Regions from separate parts of the Mesorhizobium sp. B264B1B genome, predicted to be linked through region 1. Evidence: riboswitches for the same ligand, from Rfam matches in the RefSeq annotation. Region 1 holds a riboswitch; the other holds the start of a gene.
What was found. Region 1 has a riboswitch for thiamine pyrophosphate ahead of thiB (thiamine ABC transporter substrate binding subunit). Riboswitches for the same ligand answer to the same signal wherever they lie in the genome.
Positions count from the first base shown of each region.

Region 2: it holds a riboswitch for thiamine pyrophosphate, as region 1 does, so the genes downstream of both, LB547_RS28535 (YkoF family thiamine/hydroxymethylpyrimidine-binding protein) here and thiB (thiamine ABC transporter substrate binding subunit) in region 1, are expected to answer to the same signal.

Region 1 covers NZ_JAIUIS010000008.1:176,205-191,540, reverse strand. The annotation lists gene LB547_RS18340 (ABC-F family ATP-binding cassette domain-containing protein) at 1-1,629, opposite strand, end outside; gene LB547_RS18335 (thiamine diphosphokinase) at 1,631-2,275, opposite strand; TPP riboswitch at 2,364-2,479, shown strand; gene thiB (thiamine ABC transporter substrate binding subunit) at 2,522-3,520, shown strand; gene thiP (thiamine/thiamine pyrophosphate ABC transporter permease) at 3,758-5,371, shown strand; gene thiQ (thiamine ABC transporter ATP-binding protein) at 5,371-6,153, shown strand; gene LB547_RS18315 (M48 family metalloprotease) at 6,411-7,874, shown strand; gene LB547_RS18310 (RNA polymerase factor sigma-32) at 7,947-8,813, opposite strand; gene LB547_RS18305 (amino acid ABC transporter substrate-binding protein) at 9,135-9,908, shown strand; gene LB547_RS18300 (ABC transporter permease subunit) at 10,015-10,695, shown strand; gene LB547_RS18295 (amino acid ABC transporter ATP-binding protein) at 10,692-11,483, shown strand; gene LB547_RS18290 (patatin-like phospholipase family protein) at 11,596-12,504, shown strand; gene LB547_RS18285 (CarD family transcriptional regulator) at 12,607-13,188, opposite strand; gene fdxA (ferredoxin FdxA) at 13,556-13,894, opposite strand; gene LB547_RS18275 (RNA-binding S4 domain-containing protein) at 14,099-14,482, opposite strand; gene LB547_RS18270 (helicase-related protein) at 14,509-15,336, opposite strand, start outside.
Region 2 covers NZ_JAIUIS010000019.1:44,558-59,893, forward strand. The annotation lists gene LB547_RS28460 (hypothetical protein) at 1-426, shown strand, start outside; gene LB547_RS28465 (hypothetical protein) at 483-860, shown strand; gene LB547_RS28470 (hypothetical protein) at 1,158-1,631, shown strand; gene LB547_RS28475 (hypothetical protein) at 1,660-1,827, shown strand; gene LB547_RS28480 (hypothetical protein) at 2,258-2,449, shown strand; gene LB547_RS28485 (hypothetical protein) at 2,489-2,677, opposite strand; gene LB547_RS28490 (hypothetical protein) at 3,012-5,585, shown strand; gene LB547_RS28495 (O-methyltransferase) at 5,765-6,592, opposite strand; gene LB547_RS28500 (glycoside hydrolase family 108 protein) at 6,777-7,514, shown strand; gene LB547_RS28505 (hypothetical protein) at 7,517-7,717, shown strand; gene LB547_RS28510 (ABC transporter permease) at 7,714-7,953, shown strand; gene LB547_RS28515 (hypothetical protein) at 7,938-8,138, shown strand; gene LB547_RS28520 (hypothetical protein) at 8,239-8,550, shown strand; gene msrA (peptide-methionine (S)-S-oxide reductase MsrA) at 8,735-9,253, shown strand; gene LB547_RS28530 (hypothetical protein) at 9,393-9,710, opposite strand; TPP riboswitch at 9,929-10,042, shown strand; gene LB547_RS28535 (YkoF family thiamine/hydroxymethylpyrimidine-binding protein) at 10,033-10,641, shown strand; gene LB547_RS28540 (ABC transporter permease) at 10,740-11,495, shown strand; gene LB547_RS28545 (ABC transporter ATP-binding protein) at 11,492-12,259, shown strand; gene LB547_RS28550 (ABC transporter substrate-binding protein) at 12,252-13,274, shown strand; gene LB547_RS28555 (tetratricopeptide repeat protein) at 13,443-15,336, opposite strand, start outside.

The DNA of each region.
Region 1 (15,336 bases):
CTTGGGCAGCGATTCCAGCGCGAATTTCTGCTTGAACGAGAGTTTTTTTGCCGGGGCTTTGGCGGTGGGGCTGTCCGCCTTCGCCGTCGGCGCCTCGCTTGCATCCGCCTTCGCCCGCGCCTTGCGGTCGTCGAGCCTGGTGCCGCCGCGCTGCGCCAGCATGTCGGAATAGCCGCCGGCATATTCGACCCAGCGGCCGCCGCCGTCCGGCGCGATCACGCTGGTCACGGTGCGGTCGAGGAAATCGCGGTCGTGGCTGACCAGGATGACCGTACCGGCAAAGCCGGCGACCAGTTCCTGCAGCAACTCCAGCGTTTCCATGTCGAGATCGTTGGTCGGCTCATCGAGCACCAGCAAGTTCGCCGGCCGGGCCAGCACGCGCGCAAGGATCAGCCGTGCCCGCTCGCCGCCCGACAGCTCGCGCACCGGCGTGCGTGTCTGCTCCGGCTTGAACAGGAAGTCCTTCATGTAGGAGACGACGTGGCGCTGCTCGCCATTGATGACAAGGTTCTCGCCGCGCCCGTCGGTGAGATACTGAGCCAGCGTCTCCTGCGGATCGACCGCCTCGCGCTTCTGGTCGAGCGTGGCGATCTCCAGATTGGTGCCGAGCCGCACCGAACCGGCATCCGGCTGCAATTCTCCGGTCAGCATCTTCAGAAGCGTCGTCTTGCCGGCGCCGTTCGGCCCGACGAGGCCGACGCGGTCGCCGCGTTGGATGCGGGTCGAGAACCCCTTGACCACGGTGAGGTCGCCAAAGCTCTTCTCGATGTTCCTGGCCTCGATCACCAGCTTGCCGGATTCGGCGGCGTCGCTGGCCACCATGGTCGCGGTGCCTTCGGCGCCGCGATGGCCGCGAAAACGCTGGCGCATGGTCTGCAATTCGCCCAGGCGGCGCATGTTGCGCTTGCGCCGCGCCGTCACGCCATAACGCATCCAGTGTTCCTCGCGCACGATCTGGCGGCCGAGCTTGTGCTGTTCGCGCTCTTCTTCCTCAAGCACCTGGTCGCGCCATTCCTCGAAATGGCCGAAGCCCTTATCCAGCCGGCGCGTCTGGCCCCGGTCGAGCCACACGGTGGCGCGCGAGACGCGCTCAAGGAAACGGCGGTCGTGCGAGATGACGATGAGGGCCGAGGAGGTGCGGACGAGTTCCTCTTCCAGCCATTCGATCACCGAGAGATCGAGGTGGTTGGTCGGCTCATCGAGCAGCAGGATATCAGGCTCGGGCGCCATGACGCGGGCAAGGGCGGCGCGCCTGGCCTCGCCGCCGGAGAGGTCGCCCGGCTGCTCCTCGCCCGAGAGGCCGAGGTGCTCCATCAGGTAGCTGGCGCGATAAGGATCGTCGGCGGGACCGAGGCCGGCCTCGACATAGGCGCGCACGGTTGCGAAGCCGTCCATGTCGGGCATTTGCGGCAGATAGCGGACGGTCGCCGATGGCTGGCGGAACACCTCGCCGTCCTGCGGCTCGATCAGGCCGGCGGCGATCTTGAGCAGCGTCGACTTGCCGGACCCGTTGCGGCCGACCAGCGCGATCTTGTCGCCTGCCGACGCAGCCAAGTCGGCGCCGTCGAGCAGGGGCGTGCCGCCGAACGTCAGTTTTATTCCGTCGAGATTGAGAAGAGGCGGCGCCATGTCAGCTTTCTGGCAAGGGATAGGGATGGGCGAGCAGCAGCGCGCGCCCCGCTCCCAGCGCGATCTCGAGCCTGCCCTTGACCTCATTAGAGATGGTCAGCGATGAGCCGAACGCGACCTTGACGCGGTCAAGCGGCCATTTCGCGCCGGCGACGGTCAGCCCGGCAAGCTCGGAAAAACCCAGGATCGAGAACAGGGTGCCGTCTGTATAGTCGAAGCGGACCGTGCCGTGCGCCAGGGGCATGCCTTCCTGCGCGCCGCTGGTCAACAGCACCTTTGTCCCGGCCCCGGCCAGCCGCAGGGCGAGCGCCATGTGCAGGAAGGCATGGTCGGCGCGCTTGCCGCCGAAGGCGCCGGCAAGCACGAGGCTGGTCGCGCCGCGCTCCAGGGCGGCCGATATCGCGAGTTCGCCATCGGTGGCGTCCTTCTCTGCCGGGAAGGTTCGGCGCGGCACGGCGGCCAACTCATCCGGCAGGCCGGCGGGCACGGAATCGAAATCGCCGACCCACAGTTCCGGCACAAGGCCGAGCGTGCTTGCATGGCCGATGCCGGCATCGGCGGCGATGACGCGGGTTCCCTCGACCTGACGGTCGAGCCGTGGCGTGCGGATGAGATCGCCGCCAAGCAGGATGGTGAATGTGCTCATATCGTGTGGCCCTTACCAGCCCGACAGCGGAAACGGAAGGCCGGCAAACAGCCACTTGCGCGGTTCACCGGCCGGGCCTATGTGTCGAGGCGCTCTAACGGGGTGCCGGACGCGATATTTCGCGGACCGGCTGAGAGGCAGTCTCGCCAACCCGCTGAACCTGATCCGGTTTGTACCGGCGGAGGGATTAGACGTTTCGGACAGTCCGACGCCTCAATTCCTTTAACCCGAACGAAGGAGGCGCCGATGCGCACGCTTTTATACGCCCTTGTCTCTGCAATGGTCGTGGTTCTGTCCGGGCCGGCCTTAGCCAAGGACAAGCTCACCGTCTACACTTATGAGAGCTTTACCGCCGACTGGGGCCCCGGCCCGGTGGTGAAGAAGGAATTCGAGGCCGAATGCGGCTGCGATGTCGACTTCGTCTCGGTTGCCGACGGCGTCGCGCTGCTCAACCGCGTCAAGCTGGAAGGGGCCGCGACCAAGGCCGACATCGTGCTTGGCCTCGACACCAATCTCACCGCCGATGCCAAGGCCACTGGCCTGTTTGCGCCGCATGGCGCCGTGACCGGGCTCAATGTGCCGGGCGGCTGGAACGACGACATCTTTGTCCCGTACGACTATGGCTATTTCGCCGTCGTCTATGACACGCAGAAGCTGAAGACGCCGCCCAAGAGCCTGAAGGAATTGGTCGAGGGCAGTGCCGACGACAAGATCGTTATCCAGGATCCGCGCACCTCGACGCCGGGCCTCGGCCTGCTGTTGTGGGTGAAGTCGGTCTATGGCGACAAGGCGCCGGAGGCCTGGGCCAAGCTCAAGGCGAAGGTCTTGACCGTGACGCCGGGCTGGAGCGAGGCCTACGGCCTGTTCACCAAGGGCGAGGCGCCGATGGTGCTGTCCTACACGACCTCGCCCGCCTACCACATGGTTGCCGAGAACACCGAGCGCTACCAGGCCGCTTCCTTCGAGGAGGGCGAGTATCTGCAGATCGAGGTCGCCGGCATCACCACGACGGGAGCCAAAAATCCGCTGGCGGAAAAGTTCATCGCCTTCATGACCGGGCCGAAATTCCAGGATGCCATCCCCGAGACCAACTGGATGTTCCCGGCCGGCAAGACCGACAAGCCGCTCAATCCGGCCTTCGACAGACTGGTCAAACCGACCAAAACCTTGCTGTTCAGTCCCGAGGAGGTCGCGGCCAACCGCAAGGCATGGGTGGATGAATGGCTGGCGGTGATGAGCAAGTAGTTTGGTCGTATGATCGGATGATGAGTGCTCTACAGCGCCCCCCACTGTCCTGCCGGACATCTCCCCCACGAGGGGGGAGATTGGCCGTCACGACGGCTTTCGCCAATTGGCGACGTCACAGGAGAGGGTGGAGCGCTGAAGCAGCCAATCTCTCCCCAAGTGGGGGAGATGTCCGGCAGGACAGAGGGGGGCGCGAAGGAACGCGACGCTCGCTAAAGGTCCTTTGGGTGGCGCAGCGTGCAGCGCGCGTCTGACCCCCGCATCTCCGCCGGTATCCTCGCGCTTGCGGCGATCGGGCTCCTGATCGGCGGCGCGTTTGCGGGTCTTCTTTTCGAAGGCGCGAACGATTTCTCCGGAGCCTGGGCAGCCTTCGATCCTTATCTCCTGCGCGTCGTGCGCTTTACGTTGTGGCAGGCGGCGCTTTCGACGCTGTTGTCGGTGGCGCCGGCCCTGTTCGTGGCTCGCGCGCTGTCGCGGCATCCGCGCTTTCCCGGCCGCGGCTTCATCCTCCAGCTCTTCGCCCTGCCGTTGGCGCTGCCGGCGATCGTGGCGGCGCTCGGCATCCTGGCGCTCTATGGCCGCGCCGGCTATTTCGCCGGCTTTCTTGGTGCCGTCGGCGGTTACAATTGGCCGGGCATCTATGGCCTCTCCGGCATCCTCGTTGCTCATGTCTTCTTCAACCTGCCGCTGGCCACGCGGCTGTTCCTCGAAGCGCTGCAAACCATCCAAGCCGACCAATGGCGGCTGGCGAGCCAGCTCGGCATGGGTGCCGCACCGGCTTTCCGGCTGATCGAGTGGCCGACACTGCGCGCCGCTCTGCCGGGCGTCGCCGGCCTGGTGTTCATGCTCTGCATCACATCCTTCACGATCGTGCTGACGCTGGGCGGTGGCCCCGGCGCGACGACGCTGGAGGTCGGCATCTACCAGGCTCTGCGTTTCGATTTCGATCCCGCGCGGGCGGTGGCGCTGACGCTGCTGCAGATCGCGCTGACCTTTGTCGTGGTGCTGGCGTTGACGCGGCTCGGCGCCAACACCACCGGTGACGCCAATCTGCCGGTGGCGCCGCGCCGCTACGTCTCGGCCGGCAGGACCGAGGCCGCGCTGAATGCCGCGCTCGTCGTGCTGGCCCTTTTGTTCGTCGCCGGGCCGATGACGGCGACGGTGATGTCAGGCCTCGGCGCCGACCTCGGTCGTCTCGCCGGCGAAGCGGCGGTGCGGCAGGCGACGCTGACCAGCGCCGTGCTGGCTTTCCTGTCGGCGCTGCTGTCGGTTGCGCTGTCGCTTTCGCTCGCCATGGCGCGCCGCGTGCTGGCCCTGAAGCGCCGCTCCGGTCCGCGGACCGTGCTCGAACACGCCACCGACACCGGTGCCGGCTTCGTCCTGGTCGTGCCGCCCATCGTCATCGGCGCCGGCTGGTTCCTTCTGCTGCGCCATGTCGGCGATGTCTTTGCCATAGCCCCGGTCATGGTCGTCACCGTCAATGCAGTCATGGCGATGCCTTTCGCCATCCGTGCCATCCGCCCCGCCTATGATGCGGCGAGCGAGCGCCATGAGCGGCTCTGCGCGCTTCTGGCAATAGCGGGCTGGGCCCGGTTGCGGCTGGTCGACTGGCCGTCGCTGCGACGGCCGCTGGCCACCGCCTTCGCGTTTGCCATGGCGCTGTCGCTTGGCGATCTCGGTGTCATCGCACTGTTCGGCAGTGATTCCGTGCAGACTTTGCCCTACCTTCTCCTGGCGCGCATGGGCAGCTACCGTACCGAGGACGCCGCCGGCCTGGCGCTGCTGCTCGGTCTGGTCTGCCTTGCGCTTGTGGTGGCGGCGAGCTGGCTGGGAAGGGGGGAACGAGACTGATGGCTGCGGGCGCCACCAATGGTGCGACAAGGGGAGCCGAGGTGCGGCTGGACACGGTCTCGTTCAGCTACGGCGACGCGCCGCTCGTTTTCGATGTCGATTTCGCCGCGTCGAAAATTACCGCCATCATGGGGCCGAGCGGCTCGGGCAAGTCGACGCTGCTCAATCTGGTGGCGGGCTTCGAGACGCCGCGAGCTGGCCGCGTGCTGATCGGCGGCGCCGATGTCGGCGCGGCGCCGCCTTCGGCGCGGCCCGTGTCGATGGTGTTCCAGGAAAACAATCTTTTTGCCCATCTTTCGGTCGAAGAGAATGTCGGGCTCGGCCGCTCGCCCTCGCTGCGGCTGACCGAGGCCGACCGCGCTGACATCGCGGAGGCGATCGCGCGCACCGGCCTCGCGGGCAAGGAAAGACGCCTGCCGCGCGAACTTTCGGGAGGCGAACGCCAGCGTGTCGCATTGGCGCGCGTGCTGGTTCGCAACCGCCCGGTGCTTCTTCTGGACGAGCCTTTCGCTTCACTCGGACCGGCCTTGCGCGACGACATGCTCGATCTTGTCGCCGACGTGCATGCCGAGCGGGGCATGACGCTGCTGTTCGTCACGCATCAGCCACAGGACGCACGCCGTATTTGTGAGGAGGTGGTGTTCCTCGACAACGGCATGGTTGCCGCCAAGGGCAAGGCGGATGATTTCTTTGCCGGGGCTGGTCCTGAAGTTTTCCGGCGCTATGTTGGCACAAGCGCCTGGGAGGCTGGATCACGAGATATTGCCCGGAAGCGGACATAATTTACGCTCAAACCGGCTCCTGGCGACGGGGCGATTGCTTGCCATGACAGAGGTAGTGTGGCTAGGTCCGCCCTGTACCGGTCCGGTGCAGGCCGTGATTTGCCTGCAGCATCCGCCGCGCGTTGGTATGGCGTGGATGCTGTAATGCTTTGATTTGCGCATGAGCCCTTGCGAGGATCGCCCCGATTTTCGCGGGCATGCGCCAGACCCGAAAGGAAGCCGTTCTGCCGACCGGCACGGAAAGACCAAGAGGGAAAATGCTGGCGCGCTTTCTGGCGCTGGCCGGCTTTGTCGTGGCCCTGGCAAGCTGCCAGATGTTCACACCTCCGGAAGTCCAGGAATCCGGCTTCCAGCCTTCCGACAAACCGATCACGGTCGACAATGTCGCGGCCAATAACAAATTGGCCGAACTGGCCAAGGCGCAGCATCCACGCATCCTGGCGACCTATGGCGGCGAATACTCCGATCCCAAGCTCGAGCGCATGGTCGCCAAGGTCGTAGGCAGCCTGACGGTGGTGTCGGCCAACCCGACCCAGACCTATCGTATCACCATCCTCAATTCGCCCAACGTCAATGCCTTCGCACTGCCGGGCGGCTACCTCTACGTCACGCGCGGCCTGCTGGCGCTGGCCAATGATTCGGCCGAGCTCGCCGCCGTCATCGCGCATGAGATGGGCCACGTCACCGCTAACCACGGCCTGCAGCGCCAGCAGCTCGAGGCCGAGGAGGGGCTCGCCACCAAGGTTGTTTCCGACGTGCTCGGCGACAGCCCGACCGCCAAGGCGGCGCTGATCCGCGGCAAGCTGAGACTGGCGCAGTTTTCGCGCAACCAGGAACTGGAGGCCGACGCGATCGGCATCAAGTCGATCGGCGAAGCCGGCTACGATCCTTACGCCGCCGGCCGCTTCCTGCAGTCCATGTCGGCCTACACCGATTTCCGCTCGATCAGCGGCGCCACCGACGCCAGCCTCGATTTCCTGGCAACGCATCCCAATACGCCGCAGCGTATCGACCTTGCGCAACGCCATGCCCGCCAGTTCGGCCCGCCGGGCGTCGGCACCCGCGATCGCGACGCCTTCCTCGCCGGGATAGACGGCCTGCTCTACGGCGACACGCCGGAAGAAGGGTATGTGCGCGGCGAGACCTTTCTGCATCCGGGCCTGGGCGTGTCCTTCTCGGTGCCGGAGGGCTTCATCATCGACAATTCGGCCGCCGCCGTGACAGCGACCGGGCCGGGCGACATTGCGATCCGCTTCGACGGCGTGTCGATCGACAAGAACCGTGCGCTGACCGATTATATCAGGAGCGGCTGGGTGGCCGGTCTCGACGACGCGAGCGTCAGGCAGGAAACGATCAACGGCAACGAGGCGGCGACGGCGCATGCAGGCGCCGAAGGCTGGCAGTTCGATATCGCGGTAATCCGCGCCGGCGGCCAGGTCTACCGGCTGCTGACGGCGGCACCATCCGCCAGCACGTCGCTCGACACCGTGGCGCGTTCCGTCAGCGGCTCGTTCCGCATTCTGAGTGCCGCCGAAAAGGCGGCGCTGAAGCCGCTGCATATCCGCGTGGTCACCGTCCAGCCGGGGCAGACGATGGGTTCGCTTTCGGCGCAGATGGTCGGCGTCGACCGCAAACTCGACCTGTTCCGGGTGCTCAACGCGCTGTCGCCGGGGGCTGCGGTTTCGGCCGGCGACAAGGTCAAGATCGTCACCGACAAATAGCCGATAGTCGGCGCTGACCCGCTCTCTCGTTTTTGGGACGAGAAACTTCTAGGTAGTTTTCCTGGAATGGATTTAGGCGGCGGTGGCGAGGAATTCCGGGTTCTGCTTCACCAGCGCCACTTTCAGCTTTTCCATGGCGCGGGCCTCGATCTGGCGCACGCGTTCCTTGGAAATGCCAAGCGTCTCGCCGAGCGCTTCGAGCGTCGCGCCCTCGTCGCTCAGCCGACGCTCCTCGATGATGCGCAGCTCACGCGCGTTGAGTGCGGCAAGCGCCGCCTTCAGCCACATCGAGCGGCGTTCGATATCGATGGTGTCGCTGACGACCTCGTCGGGCAAGGGATCGTCCGACACGAGGAAGTCCATCCGCTCGGTCGCGCCCCCATCGTCGGCAAGCGGGACATTGAGGGAGGAGTCGGGCGCCGAGAGCCGCGAATCCATCAGCGCGACATCGGCTTCGGAGACGCCGAGGGCCGCTGAAACCTCGCGGTACAGCGTCCTGTTCGACAGCGGCTCCGCGGCGCCGTTCGCCAGCCGGGCGCGCAGGCGCCGCAGGTTGAAGAACAGAGCCTTTTGCGCCGAGCTGGTGCCGCCGCGCACGATCGACCAATTGCGCAGGATGTAGTCCTGCATCGAGGCCCGGATCCACCAGGTCGCATAGGTCGAAAACCGCACTTCGCGCTCCGGCTCGAATCGGGCCGCGGCCTCGAGCAGGCCGACATGGCCCTCCTGGACCAGATCGCCAAGCGGCAGGCCATAGTGGCGGAATTTGGAAGCCATGGAAATGACCAGGCGCATATGCGCCACGGTGATGCTGTGCAGCGCGTTCTGGTCGTTGTCCTTTTTCCAGCGCAGCGCCAGCCGCAACTCCTCGTCGCGTTCGAGATAGGGAGCTCTCATTGCCGCGCGGACCATAATCCGTCCTGCCGTGTCTTCCATCATGAGGCGCTCCCTGGCTCAGGCGATACGGATTTCATTTCGAAGCCCGGCAGCCGCCTCGACTTGAAATGGCGGCGTCCTGCCCTACAACGAAGGCAAAACGTGCCATGCGCGGGAAAGGTTCCGCCGCCGGCGGCGCGGCGTGGAAGCTGCGCGAAAAAACTCAGGGCGGGTTCGATGCACCGCCAGAAACGTCAGTTGTAGAATCTCATTCCGAATAATGGACGTTTTTGAAATTCCATTCCTTATTTTTTCAACTCACATCTGTCAATTTCCAGCACTCACACCATGCCGGATATCAGGCCAGGACGGGATCACAGAAAAATGAAATGGCTCAAGTCGCTCATCGTCGCCGGAACTTTGCAGGTTCTGGCTGTTACCGCAGGCTATGCCGGCGCCAATCTCGACCAGATCAAGCAGGCCGGCGTCATCAAGGTCGGCACGGAGGGCACCTACGCACCCTTTACCTATCATGATGCCGGCGGAGCGCTGGTCGGCTTCGATGTCGAAATCGCCAAGGCGATCGGCGAAAAGCTCGGCGTGAAGGTAGAGTTCCTCGAGGGCAAATGGGACGGGCTGATCGCGGGCCTCGATGCCAACCGCTATGACGCGGTCATCAACGAAGTCGGCATCACCGACGCCCGCAAGGCGAAATACGATTTTTCCGACCCCTACATCGCCTCCAAGGCAGTGCTGATCGTGCGCGGCGACAACACCGATATCAAGAGCTTCGCCGATCTCAAAGGCAAGAAGTCGGCGCAGTCGCTGACTTCGAATTTCGGCAAGCTTGCCGAGGCCAACGGCGCCGAACTGGTCGGCACCGACGGGTTCGACCAGTCGATCCAGCTGCTTCTGACTGGCCGCGCCGACGCAACCATCAATGACAGCCTGTCCTTCCTCGATTTCAAGAAGCACAAGCCGGATGCCAATGTGAAGATCGCGGCCCAGGAAGAGAACGCCGACTATTCCGGCGTCATCGTTCGCAAGGGCGATCCGGAACTGGTTGCCGCGATCAACAAGGCGCTGGCCGACATCAAGGCGGACGGCACCTATCAGAAGATCGCAGACAAGTATTTCGGACAGGACGTTTCGAAGTAATTTACGGCCGGGCCGTTGGCCCGCGCGACATCGCCCGGCGGCGGACCGTTTTGACGGCCCGCCGCCTTTCGCGTGATATACGGCAGTCGCAAGAAGGAGCCCTTTCGTGCCGCACTGGCTGCAACTCATGCTGGAATCGCTGCCTTCGCTGCTGTGGGCCGCGTTGATCTTCACCGTACCGCTGACGCTCCTGTCCTTTGTGCTTGGCTTGAGCGTCGGTCTTGGAACCGCGCTGATCCGGCTCTTCGGGCCAATGCCCCTGGTCGCGGTGGCGCGCTTCTACGTGTGGATATTCCGCGGCACGCCGCTCCTGGTGCAGCTGTTCCTGATCTTCTACGGCCTGCCCTCGGTCGGCATCCTGCTTGACGCGTTTCCCGCAGCGTTGATCGGCTTCACGCTCAATATCGGGGCCTACTCGTCGGAAATCGTTCGCGCGGCGATAGGCGCGGTGCCAAAGGGGCAATGGGAGGCGGCCTATTCGATCGGCATGACCTGGAGCCAGGCGATGCGCCGCACCATCTTGCCGCAGGCTGGGCGCGTGGCGGTGCCGCCGCTCTCCAACACCTTCATCTCGCTGGTCAAGGACACGTCGCTGGCCGCCGCCATCACCGTGCCGGAAATGTTCCAGGCCGCGCAGCGTATCGTCGCCACCACCTATGAGCCGCTGATCCTCTATGTCGAGGCGGCGATCCTCTATCTGGCGATGAGTTCGGTGCTGTCGGCCTTGCAGACGCGGCTGGAGGCACGGCTCAATCGCTATGGCGGGTTCCTGGAGGCGCGCTCGTGATCGACCTTGCCAACATCGAAAAGCGCTTCGGCGACAATCTCGTGCTGAAGGGCGTGACGGTTGCCATTGCCGAAGGCAGCGTCACCGCGCTGGTCGGTCCTTCGGGTGGTGGCAAAAGTACGCTGCTGCGCTGCATCAACCTGCTTGAGATCCCAACTTCGGGCACAGTGCGTATCGGCGATCAGGCGCTGGAGTTCCATCCGGGAGCGAAGGTGGCGGCCCGGGACATTCAGCGGCTGCGGCTGCAGACCGGCATGGTGTTCCAGAACTTCCAACTGTTCCCGCATCGCACCGCGATCGAGAACGTCATGGAAGGGCTGGTGACGGTGCTGAAGTGGCCCCACGCACGGGCGCGCGAACGGGCGCTCGCGCTGCTGGAAAAGGTCGGCATGGCGCACAAGGTCGATGCCTGGCCGGCAACGCTGTCGGGCGGCCAGCAGCAGCGGGTAGCGATCGCCCGGGCGCTGGCGCCGTCGCCAAAGGTGCTTTTGTGCGACGAGCCGACCTCCGCGCTCGACCCGGAACTGGCGCAGGAAGTCGTGGACGTGCTCGGCCGGCTCGCCAGCGAGGGGACGACGATGGTGATGGCCACGCACGATCTGCGGCTTGCTTCAAAGATCGCTCGCGAGGTGGTGTTCCTCGAGGCTGGCATTGTCGTCGAAAAGGGCCCCGCGGCGGTGCTGTTCGGCAATCCGGAGCGCGAACGGACAAGACGGTTCATCGCGACGCTAAAGCAGGAAATGGCGGAGAAGGAGGGTGGGGGAGAAGGCGGCAATTTCTCGTCCTAGGCCTGCGCTGCGCTTGCTCCCTGCCGGGCATTTATCCTCGTGAGCCGCCGTCAGGCACGGTGTTTCTATTTCGATGGACGGGCGTGTCCATGCGCTGCAATAGTGGGGGCCGATGGTTCGCAACGTTGCTCTTGTTCTCGGTGGTGGCGGGGCCGCCGGAAATGCCTGGCTGATCGGCATCATCGCGGGCCTCGCCGACACTGGTGTCGATCTGACCGAGGCCGCCGATCTGGTGATCGGAACCTCGGCAGGCGCCAATGCGGCAGTGCAGGTGCGCAGCGGCATACCGCCGGGCGAGCTGCTGGCCGCGGTGCTGTCCCCGCTGCCGGTTCAACCGGCCGGACCGAGCCGTCAACCGCCGTTGCCGCCGATGGATAGTGTATTCGAGCGGATGCGTTCCATTTCCGCCGCCGCTACCTCGGCAGCCGATCTGCAACGGGCGATGGGCGCATTCGGATTGGAGAGCGATGCCAAATTCGGACCGGAAGTGGCCAAACAGCGGCGCGCGCTGGTCGCCGCCAGATTGCCTCGCCATGAATGGCCGGAAAGGCCGATGATCTTGGTGGCCGTCGACGCGCTTACCGGTGAACTGGCTGCGTTCGACCGCGATTCCGGCGTCGATCTGGTTGACGCGGCCACCGCGAGCACCGCGCTGCCCGGTGCGGGGCCAACGCACAGCATCAATGGCGTCCGCTACATCTCCGGTGGCGTGCGCTCCGCCGATAATGCCGACCTTGCCTCGGGCTATGCGAACGTGATCGTGCTCTCGCCGTTCAGCGGACGGAGCGGGCCGCTACCGGAAGGCCAGTTCGAGGGCCTGCGCAGACCGCCGGGCGCGGACCTTGCAAGCGAGGTCGAAGCCCTGCGCCAGCAGGGCAGCGAGGTGGTGGTGATCACGCCTGACGTCGATTCCCGCGCCGCAATGGGCACCAACCAGATGGATCTGGCGACCCGCATCCCCGCGGCCCGTGCCGGTTTCGCCCAAGGCAAGAAGGAAGCGACCCGCGTAACGTTCCTGTGACGATTCCACGCCCAGGGGCGTGCACCAACTTTCCAAATATTGCCTGCAACAAAAAACCCGGCGCAAGGCCGGGTTTTTCAAAAACTCAAAAGGCGCAAGGCCTCAGGCAGCTTCTTCCTGCTCGGCTTCCTCATTGTCGGCCTTGGCGCCGCGCTTAGGGCCCTTGTTGAGATTGACCTCGATCAAACGCACGGCTTCGGTTTCCGACATGCGGTTGACCGCGGCGATCTCACGGGCCATGCGGTCGAGCGCGGCCTCGTAGAGTTGGCGTTCGGAATAGGACTGCTCCGGCTGGTTGTCGGCGCGGTAGAGGTCGCGAACAACTTCCGAGATCGAGATCAGGTCGCCGGAATTGATCTTGGCATCATATTCCTGCGCGCGACGCGACCACATGGTGCGCTTGACGCGGGCGCGGCCTTGCACGACCTTCAGTGCGCGTTCGACATAATCCTCTTCCGACAGCTTGCGCATGCCGATCGAGGTTGCCTTGGCGACCGGCACCTTGAGGCGCATCTTGTCCTTCTGGAAATCGATGACGAACAGTTCCAGCTTGTGCCCGGCCACTTCCTGCTCGTCGATCGAGACGATCTGGCCGACACCATGCGCCGGATAGACGATGTACTCGCCGGTCTTGAAACCGTGACGTGCAGCGGTGGACTTCTTCTGCGGGGTGATCGTTGCCATTACGCCCTGAACTCCTTGTTGTGGGCCGGCGGCGGTGCCGGCTGAACTCGCGCGATCGGGTTACCGATCATTAGCCGCACAACAGATGAACCCACCGGAAAAGCCGGGACCGGCAAACCGCACGATTGCGATCGCCTGGCCCAGATCGCTCTGGTCCGATATGGGATTTTCACCTTTCAGTGATTTGGGGCGTTAGCGCCATAAATCGACGTTGTGTCACCGGCATGTTTCGCTCATGTAACACAAAAAGTCGGAAGAATCAAGGTTTTGCTGCATAAGCGAAGGCCACAGGTTCACGCCGCCTGTCAAGGCGGTTAATAGGCCGTACCTCTTACGCCGCGTCATGCCGGTTGAAACGGCAGCGCTGTCAGTCGCCTTCTCCGGGTTCAGCCGAGAAATATTTCTCGAACTTGCCGGCCTCGCCATCGAAGGCCTTGGCGTCGGCCGGCGGCTCCTTCTTGGCGGTGATATTAGGCCATTTCTCAGCGTATTCGGTGTTTATCTGCAGCCATTTGTCGAGGCCCGACTCAGTATCGGGCTTGATCGCGTCGGCGGGGCATTCCGGTTCGCAGACACCGCAGTCAATGCACTCGTCGGGATGGATGACGAGCATGTTCTCGCCCTCGTAGAAACAGTCGACCGGACAGACCTCGATGCAGTCCATATATTTGCATTTGATGCAATTGTCGGTCACGACATAGGTCATCGATCTGCTCCGGGACGTCCCGTTTTTGTTGGCTTTTTCCGTGAGGTAACGCCTTTGGCGCCCGCTTGCAAGGGCGGCCATTCCGGCCATGCCGGCATTGCCGGAATGGAATTCCAACGGCTCGGCAATGGCGGGCATCGGTCATGTGCTCGGACCGTTGTGTCGGCGGCGTGGAAGAACATACATGCCTCCGTGCACCGGCGGTCAGTCGTCGCCAAGCAAGCGGTCGGTCTCGCGGCGCTCCTTCTTCGTGGGGCGGCCGCTTCCGGCCTCGCGCAGCCCTGGGATCGCGTCGGGAGGCGCCTCGCCCGTCGGTGCGGCAGGCGGCGACATGTCTTCGTAGAGCGTGCGTGCCTCCACGGCGGGGCCGCGCCGGCTTCCCGCATCGAGCACCTTCCAGATGAAGATGCGCCGCTCCAGCGTGATGGTCAGGACGTCGCCAGGCTTGACCAGGTCGGAGGCCTGCGCTGCTTTGTCGCGATTGATGCGCACCCGGCCGGCCACGACCAGTTTGGCGGCCAGCGAGCGCGATTTCACCGCGCGCGAGAAGAACAGCCATTTGTCGATACGCTGGCGGTCGGTGGCCATCGGGGCGACCATCGGATCCTGTGCGGCTATTTCTTCAGCTGGTCGCGCAAAGCGGCGAGCTTGGCGAAGGGAGAGTCGGGATCGAAGCGCACCGGGCGCTCCTCGCGCGGTTTTGCCTGAAACGAGGGTTTGCCGCCTTGCGGGCCGCCCTTGCCTTCCGGACTGCCGCCCGGCCGGCCCTCACGGCGGTCAGAACGCTCGCCCTGCGGCTTTCCCTCCCGCCGTTCCCCGCCTTCGCCTTGCGGCCTGGGCTTGAACTTCGAGCGATCGAAACGCGGCTTGCCGGCGCCATCGCGGCGCCCTTCATGGGCGGGCCGGGTGCCGGGCTGGCCGACAGCGGCATCCGCCGGGGCATCGGAGCGCGCCGCCTGGCCGTTGCGCGGCCGGGCGCGGTTCTCGTGGTGACGGTGACGAGGCCGCTGGTCGAAGCGACCCTGCCGCCACAACAGGATCGGCTTAGGCTCTTCGGCTTCCGCGGCGGGCACGCCGGCTTCATCCTGTCCCTGTTGGGGAGCGTCGGCGCTGTCACCCCCCTCGCTTCGCTCCGCGACCTCCCCCGTCGAGGGGGAGGTGAGAGCGTCGGCGCTTTCGGCGGCAGAAGTCTCAGGCACGGCTTCTGCTACAGGCGCAACCTCTTGCGTCGCTTCGGCTGGAACTTCGGGTTGTTCTTCCGCAACAGTTTCGGCCGCTTCCGCAATGGGTTCAGCAGGAATTTCGACGGCGGTCTGGGCAGTCGCAGTTTGCGGATCTTCCGCCGATGTGTCCTCAGGCGTGTCCGTCGCAGCCGCCTCCGCCGCCTTGGCCTGCTCGGCGCGCGCGGCCTCTTCCGCTGCCAGCTTGGCCGCCACGGCTTC
Region 2 (15,336 bases), on a different contig from region 1:
TCCGGTGAGATATCCGAAAGTGCTTTTGAAGCTGCAATGCTGGCTTCTCTGCTTTCTAGGGACGCCTCCATGATTAAATATGCCGGTGCAAAGGTTGGGTGGACGAAATCAAAAAACTACCGAAAAACGTTCTTTAAAGCGAATCCCGCACTCAACGAGGGAGATTATGTTGTTCATCATAGTGTCGAGCAAAACGTTCTTGATAGATACCCAGGGCTTTTTGCAAGTGAAGAGATACATTCACTCGAAAATCTCCGTGGTGTCCGAAAGGAATTCGACGTAAATTTGCATTTAAAAGTGATTCGAGCCGAGTGGGATGAATTCTATAAGACGCACATCACGGCAACCCGGCAGCAAGTGCTTGACTACGCAACTGAGTTAGACAAGAAATATGGGCATCTGTTCGACCCACCGATAGGTGAATAATGCGATATTATGAAGTTAGGCCTGACGTGGCTGGTGGGCTGGGTGAGAACACTGTTATGGACACCAGCGTCCATCCGCCTGCCGTGAGCAAGCTCCACTATCAGGTTGAGGGATGGTTCGGCGACGCGCTTGTCACCACTTTTCCTTGTTTCCTGGTGACGGAAGAAGCCAAGCGCGGATTGCTCGATATTGGCATCTCCGGCGCTACATTCGCTCCTGCCGAAGTGACCAAATCCGAAAATTTTCTGGAGCTGCAGCCCGATGTCGAGCTCCCTCCGTTTGTTTGGCTCAAGGTGGACGGTAGAGCAGGTCACGACGACTTCGGCGTCAATCAGAAACTGAACCTCGTGATATCGGAGCGCGCCTTCGATGTGCTTGATGAACTGGGACTTCCTTCCGCATCCATCCAACCGTTCGACGTCGGCAATAAGTAGTGGGGTCGCCCGCGTCGTTGCCGACGAACGTTAAAGCGCCTCGGATAAGTGTCGAGTTAATCATGACGATCAATGCCAAATCCAATTTTGAGCAGCGTCACACATCTGCCTTCGGTTTAATGTCAGCCGGGCTCGACGAAAAGATCTTATCGTCGCCAATGGTGGGCTAGATCACGTATCAAATATTAAGCCTCGTACCAGGGAAGAGCACATAAGGCTCCACATGGAAGCCGGCGATTTTCAGCGCTGGGCTAGGAGACGATGGCTGCGGACTAAGATAAGTAGTGGAGAGAAACTGTGAGCAAAATTACCCCGGATCTCGGTAAAGTAAGCCGTCTTCCTCTACCAGCAGACGACCCAGGTGCAGATGATGACCTTGACAGCGCCCTTCTGGAAGCTCGTGAATATATCCAATCTTACGACTGGGTAAGGAGAATCGAAGGCGAGTATTTCGGATATGGTGCCGAAGGGATAATATACATTTTTCTCTTCGAGATTTCACCCGGGAAACCAGATGTGCCACGATGGATATGGGTGCTCGTCGGTGATGTACCCCCAGCGTACATGCCCGGTGACGATTTGGAGACCCCGTACGAGGCGCTGGACGGATATATCGGTGCAATGGATGAGTGGGTTGAAGCTGCGCGGCAAGGGAAGTCCGTGGCGAAGCTCATTCCCGTTAATGTCCCGGCGAATCCCGCCAACGCCGAGATGTTGAGTGGACGGCTTAAATTCCTCGACGAAAAGATTCTGCCGCTGCTTCAAGAATGATGTCTCGGCAGGCAGAAGAGCCTAAGATATGGATAAATGGAAGTTCGAAGATCCAGAAAATTTGGCCGTCATATCGACCCGAAAAATATTTGGTGGTGGCGGCTGGGTTGCCTACGCCTCACATGATGCCGATGATGAGTCGTGGCAATTCTACGGAGATGAAGCTGAAGTTGATCAAGGCGACCTAATTTGGTGAGTTTGGCCGAAGTGGTAGAGCTTGATAATACGGTTGCACAATTGGCAGATTTGCCAGTGGGTTGGCATGCTCGGCGCGATACAAAGACCTCACCATGGAGGCGGAGCAAAATGCCCGACGAATTTCCGGAACTGAAGGAGAGCTAGTTCCGTCATCCAAATTCCTGGTGGGGTGAATTTCTGGCCGGTCGGCGCCCGATGGCCGAAGAATACAATTTTAAGCAAATGTTTCCGGATTGGTCTATTCTGTTACCTGGCGGCAGTTCAGGTGCAATACAGCGGAAACACCCACGGAACACCTTGGCATTAGGGCTGCCAGTGCACTTCGATGGCGCAGCTGGCAGCTCTGCGATGTGTAATATTAGCTAGGCGTAAACTTTGGCATGTTCGTTGCACCTTACCCCTTGAGGGGGCCACAGGGGTTGGAACCGATGTATCGAAATGACACAGAACTGTTCGCGCGGGCGAACGAGCGGGGCATTACGATCTATCAACGCTCGAAAACGGTGTGGATCGCGGCGGGAAGCTACCGGGACCGCGAATATGCGGTGAAGGGGCGGACACCCGCCCTTGCGCTCGCCTTGTGGAAGGAGGCCACCAGATACAGCGGGTCGGGACTTTAGAGCCTGTCCTTGCCGTCTGGATGAAGCCTCAAAGGCGATCTAGACGCCCGCTACGCGACAGAACATCTGCAAAGCCGTCAGGGCGCGGGCCTCGGTCGGCTCTTCGCCTCCTGCCTGTGAATCCGCCGGCGCCGTCACCGCTCCAACGGATTTGTACCGGGAAGCGAACGGCCTTTCTTCTGCCGTGCGGTTGTCGTTTGCAGCGACGACAATCGCGGATTTTTTCATCGGAAATCACACCTTGTGGAAGCGCTGCGACATTGACGCTCCCATAGCGCAAGCCACCGCAGTGCGCGGGTGTTAACACGGCAGCCAGTCCGGGAGCAAGCCGGCATTGCTGCTTGTTCAGGAAGTGCGTGCCCAAGGACAAAAAACCGACCGCTGAATTGTCTCTCGCCTAGCCGAGCGATCGTGACCAAACTTCTCAAGGAAGAACCTGAATGACCGTGGCGCCGTGGCCGCACGGGCCAGCGCTTATCCCATCCGAACCCGTCGCCACGCCGCCAACCAACCCGAATTCCAAGCCTTGCTTTCGCGAGGCTTTTTTTATGGAGCAAGCCTCATGGCCCGACCCGCAACTGCCGCCGTTCGCCTGCTGACGGGCGAGCGCGAACCCGTGCGCCTGGCGACGACGGCAAACCTGGAGACGGTCATCGTCGACGGCGTTGCCTGGATCCTCGGCCTGAAGACGATCGACGGGGTTTTGACCGCCGTCGGCGACCGGGTGCTGGTCAAGAACCAGTCGGACGCCCGGCTGAACGGCATCTATACGGCGAGCGAGGGCTACTGGTACCGCGCCGCGGACGCCCGCACCGCGCGCACGATGCAGAAGGGAACGACCGTTCACGTGCAGGAGGGGGTTGCTTCGGGTGGCCTGGTCTACGCTTTCCAGACCCTCAATCCTGTGATCGGCACGAGCGACATCGTGATCTCCTACTATCTGTCGGATGATCCGCTCGGGGATATCGGCGGAGCGCTGGCGGCAGTCATCCACATCGCGGAACTCGCGCGCGACCTGGCCCAGCAATATGCCGCCGACGCCGCGCAGGTTTCGGGCGTCAACGTGCCGATCTACGCATCCGTGGCGACAGCATCGGGCTCGACGATCGCTGCCGGCGTCAAGAGCATCAGGACCCAATTCTACGCCCCGGTCTTCACGACCCCGGCAACCCTGGTGGGCGGCGCCAACTATGCCCGCATGTCGCGCGCGGCGATCACCGCCGGCGGCTACCCGGCGCTGGCCTATTTCCGCTCCGCCGACCGCTTCATGCCGGACGGGACGACCGATGCGGTCAATGGCGGGTTTTGGGTGTTGAATGAAAGCGTCGCCACCGCCACGATGTTTGGCGCCCGTGAAGGGCTTGCCGACAACGCGCTTGCGTTAAACGCGCTCGGCTCCTATTGCCGGATTACCAAGGCCGTGCTCGTCCTGCCTGCCGTAGCAACATACTACGCGGTTGGCTCTTCTATCGACTGGCGCGACATCAGCGAGATCAATGGCAAGGGGGCGCTGATACGCGGTGCTTTCGACGGCCTTTCGGCGGTCCGCATCGGTGGGACCGGAACGAATGTTTTGCGCGGCGCAAAGATCTGGTTGGAAGTCCAGAATACACCAGACAAATCTGTTGTCGCCAACACGCGAGGCATTCACTTCGGCGGCATGGCCGAGAGCAAGCTCTGGCTTGCTGCCCGTGGTTACGACGAAGGGCTCTATTTCGACGGCCTGACGGCAAATACAAATTGGGTAAGCAACGAATTCAACATCATCACTCTCTACAACAACGGCTCCCATGTGCATTGCGATCTGGCTGGCGCGAGCTATTTCGTAAACAACCAGTTCCGCGGTGGAACCTGGTACATCGGCACCAACCAGAAGGCGGCGGGTCGCGGGACCTTCAAGCTGACTCTCGCCGGGACCGCTGCCGTTGAAGAGGTGTTGATCGACAGCCCCCAAATCGGCATTGATGGTGGCTCGGCCGGCGTTAGCCATGCAGCTTTCATCTACGCCGCGCTAGGCAGCACCAGCAACCTGACCACCGTGTTTTTCAAGAATGCGCGCATCGAAACTTACAGCGCCTTCACCAACACACTTGCTCTCGTCAACGTGCCATCCGCGACTGGCTTCGCCTCCTTCAACATTGATCTTTTGAGCGCGTCAGGCATCGATGACGCGAACATCCTTTCGCCTGATCTGAAGCGCCTGTTTGTCTCGCTGCGAGATATGTCGAATAGGCCGACTGGAGGGGCCAACTTGGTGAGGCGCTTTCAGGGCGAGCGGTTCTTTCCGGTGCAGGCCGAGGGCCGCATCACGGTACCCGGCGTCGTTTTGTACGACAGCGCGACCGGCGGTTATACAGCTCCATCGCCCTTCCTGACCAACGGTGTCACGGCGCGCACGTCGCGGGCCAACGGCGACGGCCAACTTGTGGTGTCAAGCTCGGGCCAGGCTGTCGGCCACATCTACAAAAAAGCCAACACCACACAGCACGCGTTCCTCAACTTCCTTAACGGTTCGCGCGCCATTACGGTCATCTGTTTCGACGCCTCTGGCACCGTGTTGTCAGGCAATGCCCCGTACTATGCAAAAGGTAGCAACGGCCAGTCAATCGCTCGAACCGGTGCATCGGTTTATGAATTTTCGACCAACTGGCTGTGGATACACCCATCTGTTGCCTCATTCTTCGTTGGGGCGTCCGGATGGATTGGCGCAACGATCATTGAAAGTATCGATTTTGAACAAGGCTTCGCCGCGCCCATACTGCGATTGCGTGATCAAGAGACCGACATCAGCCGGCTTTGCTATAGCTTCCTTATGGAAAGCTATCTTCCCGTTGGAGCGACCATCGAGCGGGCACAATTTGGTGGATATCGAAATACATTCCTACTGAAGACCACCGTCTCCACCGCCGCCATTTCCGGTGCCACCACGATTGGCTTAGCAAGCGTCGCGGGAATCACGGCTGGCGACCGTATTGGAATCGAACTTGACACTGTGATTACCGGAGCAGAGCTCCAATGGCACCACACAACTGTGAACGGCGCACCTTCGGCTAACACGGTGACACTGACCAATGCCTTGCCGGCAGCAGCCGCTGCCGGCCGCGCGGTCAGGCTCAATCGCTGGGTGGTGCGCTAGTTCGGTTTCTTGCAGGATCAGCAATGCTTCGTCGCCATGGGGAAGTACGGCACCTTCAGGTAGTCATCGGCCGCCATGGGGCGGGGTGTCGATGTTCCGGCGCATGCCGAGATAAAGCCTGCGGGCGATATTTCTGAGCAAGGTCTCGCCTCCGATGGTTTATCCGGGCTCTCGTCTCGTCACCGCCTGACGCCCCAGGCATAGGTTCTTTGCTTGGACGCGTTCAGACGGCGCACCTCGTACCGGCCCTGCCGCTCGATCTCGGCGACCGCTTCGACCACGCCATCGAAGGACCCCGGCGTGACGTCGTCGAATACGACCATGTCGCCCTCGCGCTGAACGCCCGAAACGCAGCGATGCTCGGCCAGCACGTTCTTCCTGGTGTGCTGCGCGTCGATGAAGGCGAAGTGGATCCGGTTCACGCCGACCCTGGGCAATTGAAGGAGTGAATCGCCTTGCAGGAAAATGATCCGGTCGGCCAGCGGCTGCCACGGCCGAAGCAGTTCGGCGCGCGACTTCCTGCCGTCATGGTCGTCGATGCAATTCCAGTAGAAGCGATGATGGTGCGGCAGGACGTCGAGCGTGACGACATGCCCGCAGGCGCCGGCATCGGCGAGTGCCTTGGCCATGCAGATCGCGGAGAAACCACGCGCGGTGCCGGTCTCGACGACGGTGGTGAACGGCCTTGGGCTGTCGGCCAGCTGGCGGCGAAGAAGACTGTAGAGCACCCGCCCGTGCGGGTAGGCGAGCGCGCTGGTCTTGATGGTGATCTGGGTGTGGAGGGCCAGTTCGTCGAGCCAGTCGCGATCGACGGCAAAGCCGGTTTCGGCCTCGAGCCTGTCGATCTCAGGGAATGAGACGCGCCGGGTGGCTTCGAACAGCCTCAGATATTCCTTTTTCGAGGCACGCGGCGCCGAGCCCAGCGGGTCGACGTTCCAGCGGCGATCGATGGCGGCCGACAGGCTGTTGAAGGCCAGGCGTCGCGCGGCGCCAACAAAGTCTCTCATCCCAGACCTGTTCGTCCTAAAATTGTATTTTTTCTAACCATGCGTCGGCCGGCGCGCAAGGCGACCTCCGGTTTTGACGCACTGCAAGTAGGCACCGAGGCGCGCGCAACGGCGACTATCCGCACCCCTGTGCTGCCGGCGATCACCCACTCACCTCATCCACCAAGAAATCGAAAGGGATATCATGGACCGCAATTTTACGCGGGCGCTTGCGCTCGTCCTCAAATCCGAAGGCGGCTGGTCGGACAATCCGGCCGATCCGGGCGGCGCCACCATGAAGGGCGTCACGCTCGCCAATTTCCGCCGCTACGTGAAGGCGGATGCCGCCAAGGCGGATCTCAGGAAGATCAGCGATGCCCAACTCGCCACGGTGTACCGCCGCTTCTACTGGGATGCGGTGGCTGGCGCCGAGTTGCCCGACGGCGTGGATTACGCGGTGTTCGACTATGCCGTGAACAGTGGGCCAAGCAGGGCGGCGAAATATCTTCAAGCAGTGGTCGGCACCGCCCAGGACGGCCGCATCGGGCCCGAGACGCTCGCGGCCGTCGGTTCCCGACCGGCCGCCGTCGTCATCGACAATCTCTGCGATGCCCGCCTGGCTTTCCTGAAGCGGCTTCCGACCTGGCCGACTTTCGGCAAAGGCTGGTCGAGCCGGGTCGGATCCGTCCGCGCACAGGCGCTGCTGCTGACGGCTGTCGGGGCAGGCGAGGCATCGGCCACGCGGCCAGATCCTGCGCCGACCGCTGCTGCGGCGGCGCCGGGCGGCGCTGCTGCCACAGATGCCGTCGAACCGGTCGCGGCGGCGCCTGCCGGCGCCAACATCCCAGCCGCCGCCAAGGCGGGCGGGATCATTGTCGCGTGCCTGCTCGTCGCCTACGCCGCCTGGCACCACGTCGCCGCCACCTTGCAAGGAATGTTCTGATCATGGCCACGACAACCCAGCCGACCATCCGCCCGACCAACAAGCTGACGGCCGCGACCATCGCCGCCGCCGCCGTTTCGATTTCGGGCGTCTTCGTACGCAATGTCTGGCCGTCCTGGTACGATGCCGAGACATGGGCCACGCTGCTGCCGCTAGCCGTGTTTGCCGTCGGCTATCTCGTCAAGGACGCGCCAAACCAATGAGCGCGCTCCTCTCCTTCCTGCTCAGCAATTCGACCGTTCTCGGCATCGGCGCAGCCATCGTCGCTGCGTTTGGCTGGGGTGTTCGCCAGCGGCTTGCCGGCGAGCGCGCCGAACGTAGTCGGCAGGCCGCGGCCGAGGCGGCGGCGCGCGACGTCGCCGACCAGGTTGACAACGATATCGGCGCGCTGCCCGCCGCCACTGCCCGAAAGGAGCTCAGGTCATGGGCAAGGGATTGATTGTCGCAGCGGCCGCAGCACTTGTCGCGGTAGCCGGCTGCACCACCGTCACAGGCGGATTTTGCGCGGTCTCGAGCCCGATGCGCTTGTCCGCATCCGCCGTTGCAGCGCTGTCGGATGCGGAAGTCCGGATGCTGCTGGCGCACAACCGCAAGGGCGAGAAACTGTGCGGGTGGAAACCATGACGATCGTATTGCCGCTCGATTCGGGCCCTGCTGCTCTGGGACTGCTCATCTTCGGTGCCGGATCGGTCGTTCTGTTTCCTGATCGCGAGACAATGAAATGATGCATGATCTTTTCGATGTGCTCGGCATCAAGGTGCCGGTGGTGGTCGCCGGCCTTTCCGGCGGCATATTGCGCGCGCTGTCGCGCCACCGCTACAAACCGCGCGAGATGGTGGCCTCGCCGATCTGCGGCGCGCTAGCCGCCGCCTATCTGACGCTGCCCGTGGTCCAGTATTCCCGCGCCATGGGCCTGCCGATGGCCAATGACGACACCACGACCCTGGCGGCCGCATTCCTCATCGGCGTCTGCGCGATGTGGATATCGGATATCGTATTCGAGGTCGTGGTGCGCAGGTTCAGGCCTGGGGAGTGACGCCGCGCGTCCGTGGTGATCGGCAGCAGGACGCCCCCGTCGACTGGACGAAGCCGACGACAATGCCCATCTATGGGAAATCCTGGAGCGGCTGTCATAGCGTCGGGCCTCCAGTTTTATCGTGCGCAATTCCGGACGGAAACGGCTACAACCTTTCCCCGGAGTTGCTTTGGGGAGATTTGATATGGCGACTTCAAGCGAACGCGCGGTGCTTGCCGGCGGCTGTTTCTGGGGCATGCAGGATCTGATCCGACGCATCCCGGGCGTCCTGTCCACGCGCGTCGGCTACAGCGGCGGCGACGTGCCTGATGCCACCTACCGAAACCACGGCACCCATGCCGAAGCCATCGAGATCAATTTCGATCCCGCCAGTGTGAGCTACCGTACGCTGCTGGAGTTCTTCTTCCAGATTCATGATCCGACGACACGCAACCGCCAGGGCAACGATGTGGGGATGAGCTACCGTTCGGCGATCTACTACACCAGCGATGAGCAGAAGCGCGTCGCCGAAGACACTATCGCCGACGTCGACGCCTCGGGCCTGTGGCCCGGCAAGGTGGTCACCGAGGTGGCTCCGGCCGGCGCGTTCTGGGAAGCCGAACCCGAGCATCAGGACTATCTGCAGAAATACCCGAACGGCTACACCTGTCATTTCGTCAGGCCGGGCTGGAAGCTGCCGGTTCGCGAAAAGGCTGTTTCGTAGACGGCGCCCGAACCGAGACGAAGGCCGATGGCGGTTTACGTCTCAGGCGCCTGCCTGTTCGGCGAGGGTGAAACATAAAGAGACGGAAACGCCACGGAACAGACGCCCCGTGGCGTTCTCCAGCAGTTTCGGCGAATGGCTACTTGCCGCAATGCTTGTCATTGACGGTCGGCGAAGCGGTGCCCGGAGCGGTGTGGCTGGCATCCGGCTGAGCACCTTGTGGGCTGGCCGGACAGTTCCGGTCCGCGTTCGAATTCATGCCGTCGGGCATGACGGTCGTGCTGCCGGTCGTGCCAGGATCCACCGTGTTCGGCGATGCCGGCGTGTTCGGGTCGACCGTGACCGACTGGCCGCTGCCGGGCCCATTATTGGCGCCGTTTCCGCCAGCACTTTGCGCCATCGCCGAAGTCGCGAGACCAATGGTAAGAGCCGAAGCTGCGAGGATTTTCATGAGCATGGTTTGTCTCCATTTCTGTGAAGTCTTCGCTCGTTTCCACGAAGTTCGTCGCGTTTGCGACTATAGGGACAACCACTCGTCGTGGCTAAGGTTCCGGACAAATTTCCCTCAAGACCGGGCCCGACGGAACCGCCCATAAATCAGGCCTGGCGCAATGCATTTCCGGCGATGGTCCTGAAAAAACAGCTTTCATAGCCGCCCGATTGGTGCTTTAACGCGTCCATCCACAGGGGTGCTCCGTACGGTCGGGGCTGAGACGGGGGCGGCAAGCCCACAGACCCTAGAAGCTGATCTGGGTAATACCAGCGGAGCGAGGCGGGCGATGTTTTCAGGCGCACAGATTTCCCTATATCCCATGTCCAGCGATTTTGTCGGCGTCATCCTTGGCGCGCTCGGGGCACTGGACCCTTATCGTGATCGACTGCGGATCGAGACCGACGATATCTCGACCTTGCTGGTCGGACCGCCCGAGGTGCTGTTTCCTGCCATGCGCGACCTGTTCGTGGCGGCAGCGCGCAGCGGCAAGCATTGCGTGCTTTCGGCCGCCATCTCGCGCGGCTGCCCGGGCGAGCCGGACGATCTGATCTGCCGCTCCGACGCGTTTGGCGGACCTGCCGGGCCGCTCGGCCCGCGCAAGGAAGCCGCTATCGCCGCCGTGCGCGGCGTGGCCGCCACCGGCCAGCCGGCGGCGGCGCAGTTCTCGCTTTATGTCATGGGCACCGACGACCACATGGACGAGATCTATGGCTGCATCGACTTCCTGAAGCAGTCGGGCGTATATGAGCGCTCCAAGCATTTCTGCACAAAGTTGCGCGGCGACGCAGGCGCCATTTTTACCGCACTCAACGAGGCCTTTTGCCGCTTCGGGCCGGGTGCCGGCCACGTAACGCTCGACGTCACCGTCTCGGCCAACAGCCCCACCGCCGTCTGACGGCGCGCCGCGCGCCATCCGCTCCGGGTACCTGCGTGTCCTCCCCGTCCGCCCCTTCGCGTCCGATCGTGGACCTCATCGCCAGAACCGCTCCGGCGATGCTTTCGGTGGGGCTGCTGCTAGCCGCGTGGGAACTCTATGCGCGCTTTGGTGGCATCAAGCCGACAATCCTCCCGGCGCCATCGCGCGTCTTCGCTCAGGCAATGCTCAACCGGCACGCGCTGGCCGATAACGCCGTGCCAACCCTCCGTGCCACGCTCGCAGGCTTTGCCTGTTCGCTCGGCGGTGCCTTTGCGCTGTCGATATTGATCGACTTCTCCCAGCCATTGCGGCGCGCCCTTTTTCCGGTCTTCGTGGTCAGCCAGACCTTGCCGCTGGTGGCGATTGCACCGCTGGTGGTGCTGTGGTTCGGCTTTGGGCTGATGCCCAAGATCATGCTGGTGGCGCTGGTCACCTTCTTTCCGATGTTGGTGGCTTTGGCCGAAGGATATGAGGCGACGGAGGCTGAGATCGGCCAAATGCTGCGCGCCATGGGGGCAGGGCGCTGGCGTGTCTTCGTCCTGGCGCGGCTGCCCTCGGCGCTGCCCTACTTCTTCGCCGGTGTCAGGATCTCGATCACCTATGCTGTCGTGGGCGCCATCTTCGCCGAATATGCGGGCGCGGCGAAGGGCCTCGGCATCTACATGCTCAACGCCAAGAACAACTTCCGCCCGGACCTGGTGCTGGCCGCCGTCGCCGTCAGCGCCGTGCTGACGCTCGTCCTGTTCGGGCTGACGATGCTGGTCCAGCGCCTTGCCATGCCATGGGAACGGACCGCCGGCGGGCGGGCCGCAGGAAAGGGGCCGTGGCGATGAACCGGCTCGAACTGCGACATGTGCGCAAGGCCTTCGAAGGACTCGACGTGCTTGCCGACATTTCGCTCAGCGTCGGCGCCGGCGAATTCGTCTCCATTCTGGGCCCCTCCGGCGCCGGCAAGTCGACGCTGTTCCAGTTTCTGACCGGCGCGCTTCACGGCGAGGGCGAGATATTCTTCGACGGCAAGCCGCTCGATGACCACGGCCGGCATTTCGCTTTCATGCCGCAGCGCGACGCGTTGATGCCTTGGCGGCGCATTCTTGACAACGCCACGCTCGGGCTTGAGGTGCAAGGTGTCAGGCGCAAGGCTGCCCGCGCTCGCGTTGCTCCGCTGTTCGAGGAATTCGGGCTTGCCGGTTTCGAACGGCATTTTCCGGCGCAGCTTTCCGGCGGCATGCGCCAGCGCGCGGCCTTGCTGCGCACCGTGGTGCAGGAACGCGATATGCTGCTGCTCGACGAGCCGTTCGGCGCACTCGATGCGCTGACCCGCGCCGCCATGCAACGCTGGTTGGAACAGATGTGGCGGCGCCACTGCTGGACGGCGCTGCTGATCACCCACGACGTGCGCGAAGCTGTGTTCCTGTCCGACCGCATCTATGTGCTTTCGGCGCGGCCGGCGCGCGTCGTCGCTGAGATCACCGTGCCGCTGCCGCGTCCACGCGAACTGGCCGGCGGCGCTGCACGGCAGGCCGGCACCCTCGAAGCCGAGATCCTCGACATCCTCCTCAACCCGAGCCACCAGAAGGACACGGACCATGACTGACCTGACGCGCCGGCAAGCCTTGCTGCTCACTGCCGCTGCCGGCCTTCCCCTTATAGCCCGGCCAGGCCGATCTCTTGCCCAGGCGGCCGCCCGGAAAGTAACGGTGGCGCTGGACTGGACGGTCAACACCAACCATATCGGCCTGTTCGTCGCTCGCGACAAAGGGTTTTACAGCGAGGCCGGCCTCGAGGTCGACATCCTGCCCTACAGCGATACCGGTGCAGGCACGCTGGTTGCCAACCGCGTTGCCGATTTCGGCATCAACGGCTCCATCGGCCTCTTCACCCAGAAAGCCGCCGGCGCCGATCTCAAGGCGGTCTATGCCGTGGTGCAGTCCGAAACCGGACGGCTGGTGTTCAATGCAGCGCGTGACGAGATCAAAACCCCCAGGGATCTTGACGGCCTGACCTATGGCGGTTTCGGCAGTGCCTGGGAAAACGCGCTGATCTCGACCATCATCCGTCACGACGGCGGCAAGGGGGCTTTCGAAACGGTGACGCTCGGCACGTCCGCCTATGAGGCGCTGGCCAACGGTTCGGTCGACTTCACGTTGGAGGTCTCGACCTGGGAAGGCGTCGAGGCAGAACTGAAAGGCGTTAAACAGCGAAGCTTCGTCTATGCCGACTACGGCGTGCCCGACGAGCACACCACGCTGATCTCCTCTAGCGATGCGTATCTGCGTGCAAATCCGGAATTGGCGTCGGGCTTCATACGGGCAACGCGGCGCGGCTACCAGTTCACCGTCGATCATCCCGAAGAAGCGGCCACACTGCTGATCGCCGCCAACAAGGACGCCCTGACCAATCCGGCATTGATCCACGCCTCGCTGAAGACGCTGATCGACGGGCACTATCTGCGCCGGCGAAACGGCGCCATAGGCAGCATGGACCCGGCCAAGATGGAAGCGATCGGTTCCTATCTCTTCGCCGCCGGCATCCTCCGGAACGGGGACGGCGAGCCCGTTGCCCGGCAACCGGATTTTGGCAACTATTTCAGTAACTTCTATTTGGGGTAGGGATCAAACCGCATCGGGCGCCAGCGCTGCTCAAGCTGATTGCCTTTCGTCAGCCTCGTCAGAGCTGCGCCCAAGGCAAAACCTTTACCGCAATAAAGCACAGAGCGGCGACTGCCATTACGCCCAAACCACTCCAACGCAAAATCCGCGCCCTCCCGAAAAGCCCGTCTAATCTACCCCAAGGCTCAGTGCCTTCTTGCGATCGGCCTGAGCACGCTTGCGGTTGCCCTTGGCTTCCCACGCCCGGCTCCGCGCCTCGTAAGCGGTTGCGAAATCCGGCTTAAGCCTTATCGCCTGGCTGAAATCCGCGATGGCCCCTTCATAGTCCGCTCTGCTGGTTCGGATCACGCCTCGACCGAAATAGCCAAAGGGGTTCTTGTGATCGAGGCTGATGGCCTTTTCGAAATCGTGCAGCGCGGCGACGTCCTCGTGCCCTCCCATCCATAGGAGGCCTCGATCGGCATAGACCCTTGCGTCCGCGGGGTTGAGATTGATGGCCTTTTCGAAGTCGGCAAACGCCCCGTCGTAGTTTTCCTGGAAACTGAGGTTCTGGCCGCGACTGTAGTAGGTCTCGGCTATATTCGGATTGATCGCGATCGCCTGCGTGTAATCGGCAACAGCATGAGCATAATCGTTCTTGGCCTCCCAAGCCATGGCCCGGGCCAGATAGGCGTCATGAAATGCCGGGACCAGTGCGATCGCCTTGCCATACAGGGCTATGGCGCCGTCATAGTCATTTTTCTCATGCAGCCTCCGACCCTTGGCGAAAAGCGCCTTGGCGGCCGAATCAGTATCGCTCGGTGCGGCCGAACCGGCGGCTGAACTGGCGGTGGCCGCCGCCGAGCTGACGGCGCCGAGCGTGGCGGCCGCCATATCGCCCTGTCCCTTCGCAGCCACAGCCGCCTTGCGGGCGACCGCGTAATCGCGATTGTCGGGATCGAGCTTGATCGCCTGGCCGAAGTCGGCGATTGCCTCGTCATAGTCCTTCCTGTCAGCACGCGCCATGCCGCGCCCGTAATGGCTGGCGTCGTCTTTCGGATCGATCTCGATGGCTACCGAATAGGCGGCAATCGCGCGCCCCGCGTCGCCCTTGGCGTGCCAGGCCATGCCCATGCAGAAGTAGGCGTCGCGCGCTTTTGGATCGAGTGTTGAAGCCCGGCTGCAATCGGCAAGAGCGCCTTCGGCATCGCCTGACGTGATCTTGGCGAGGCCCCGGCGAGAATGAGCCGCAGCAAAATTGGGGGCGAGCTGGATGACCGTGTCGTAATCGGCGATCGCTTGCTCGTAAACGCGTTTGGCGGCCTGGGCCTTGCCGCGGCCGTAATAGGCGAACCGGTTGTTCGGATCGAGCGCAATCGCTTTGTTGTAGGCGCCGATCGCCTGATCGTACTTGCCCATGTCCAGGAAGGCATCGCCGCCAAGGATCGCTTCGAGGGCGCGCGGATCGGTCGCCTCCAGAACCCTTGCGGCCAGCGTGTCTTGGGTAGCAGTGATATCCGGAACGACGGCTCGCTGCTTTTGCTGTTGGGTGTCCGGCAACGGTGCCGGCTTGCTTTGGTCGGCGGCGAGCTGAGCGCCGCAGCTTCCTGCCCGCGTCGGATCAAGCTCGATGGCGCGCAGGCAATCCGCCGCCGCTCCGGCGCTGTCTCCCTTGAGTGTCCTTGCGCGGCTGCGCCCGAGATAGGCGTCCGCATTGTCGGGATCGAGGCTGATCGCCTTGTCGAAATCGAGAAGCGCGCCTTCGAGGCCATATTTCGACAGCCGCATCCCCGCACGCTCGATCAAGGTCTTTGCGGCTGCGCGATTGCTGGTCGTATCCTTGGCGGCGGATAAGTCCTCGCCGGGCGCCTGTTCAGCATCGTCATCGGTGACAGTGGGATCGAACTCACTCTCGGCGGCGCGGGCGATACCGCGTTTGACATTGGCCAATATGTTGTTGGGATCGATACGGACCGCCTCGTCATACTCGGCCAGGGCCTGTTTCGGGTCGCCCATCCTGTCCCAGGCGATGCCCAGGCCCGCATGCGCCTTGCCATTCTGAGGGTCCGCCTCGATTGCCTGT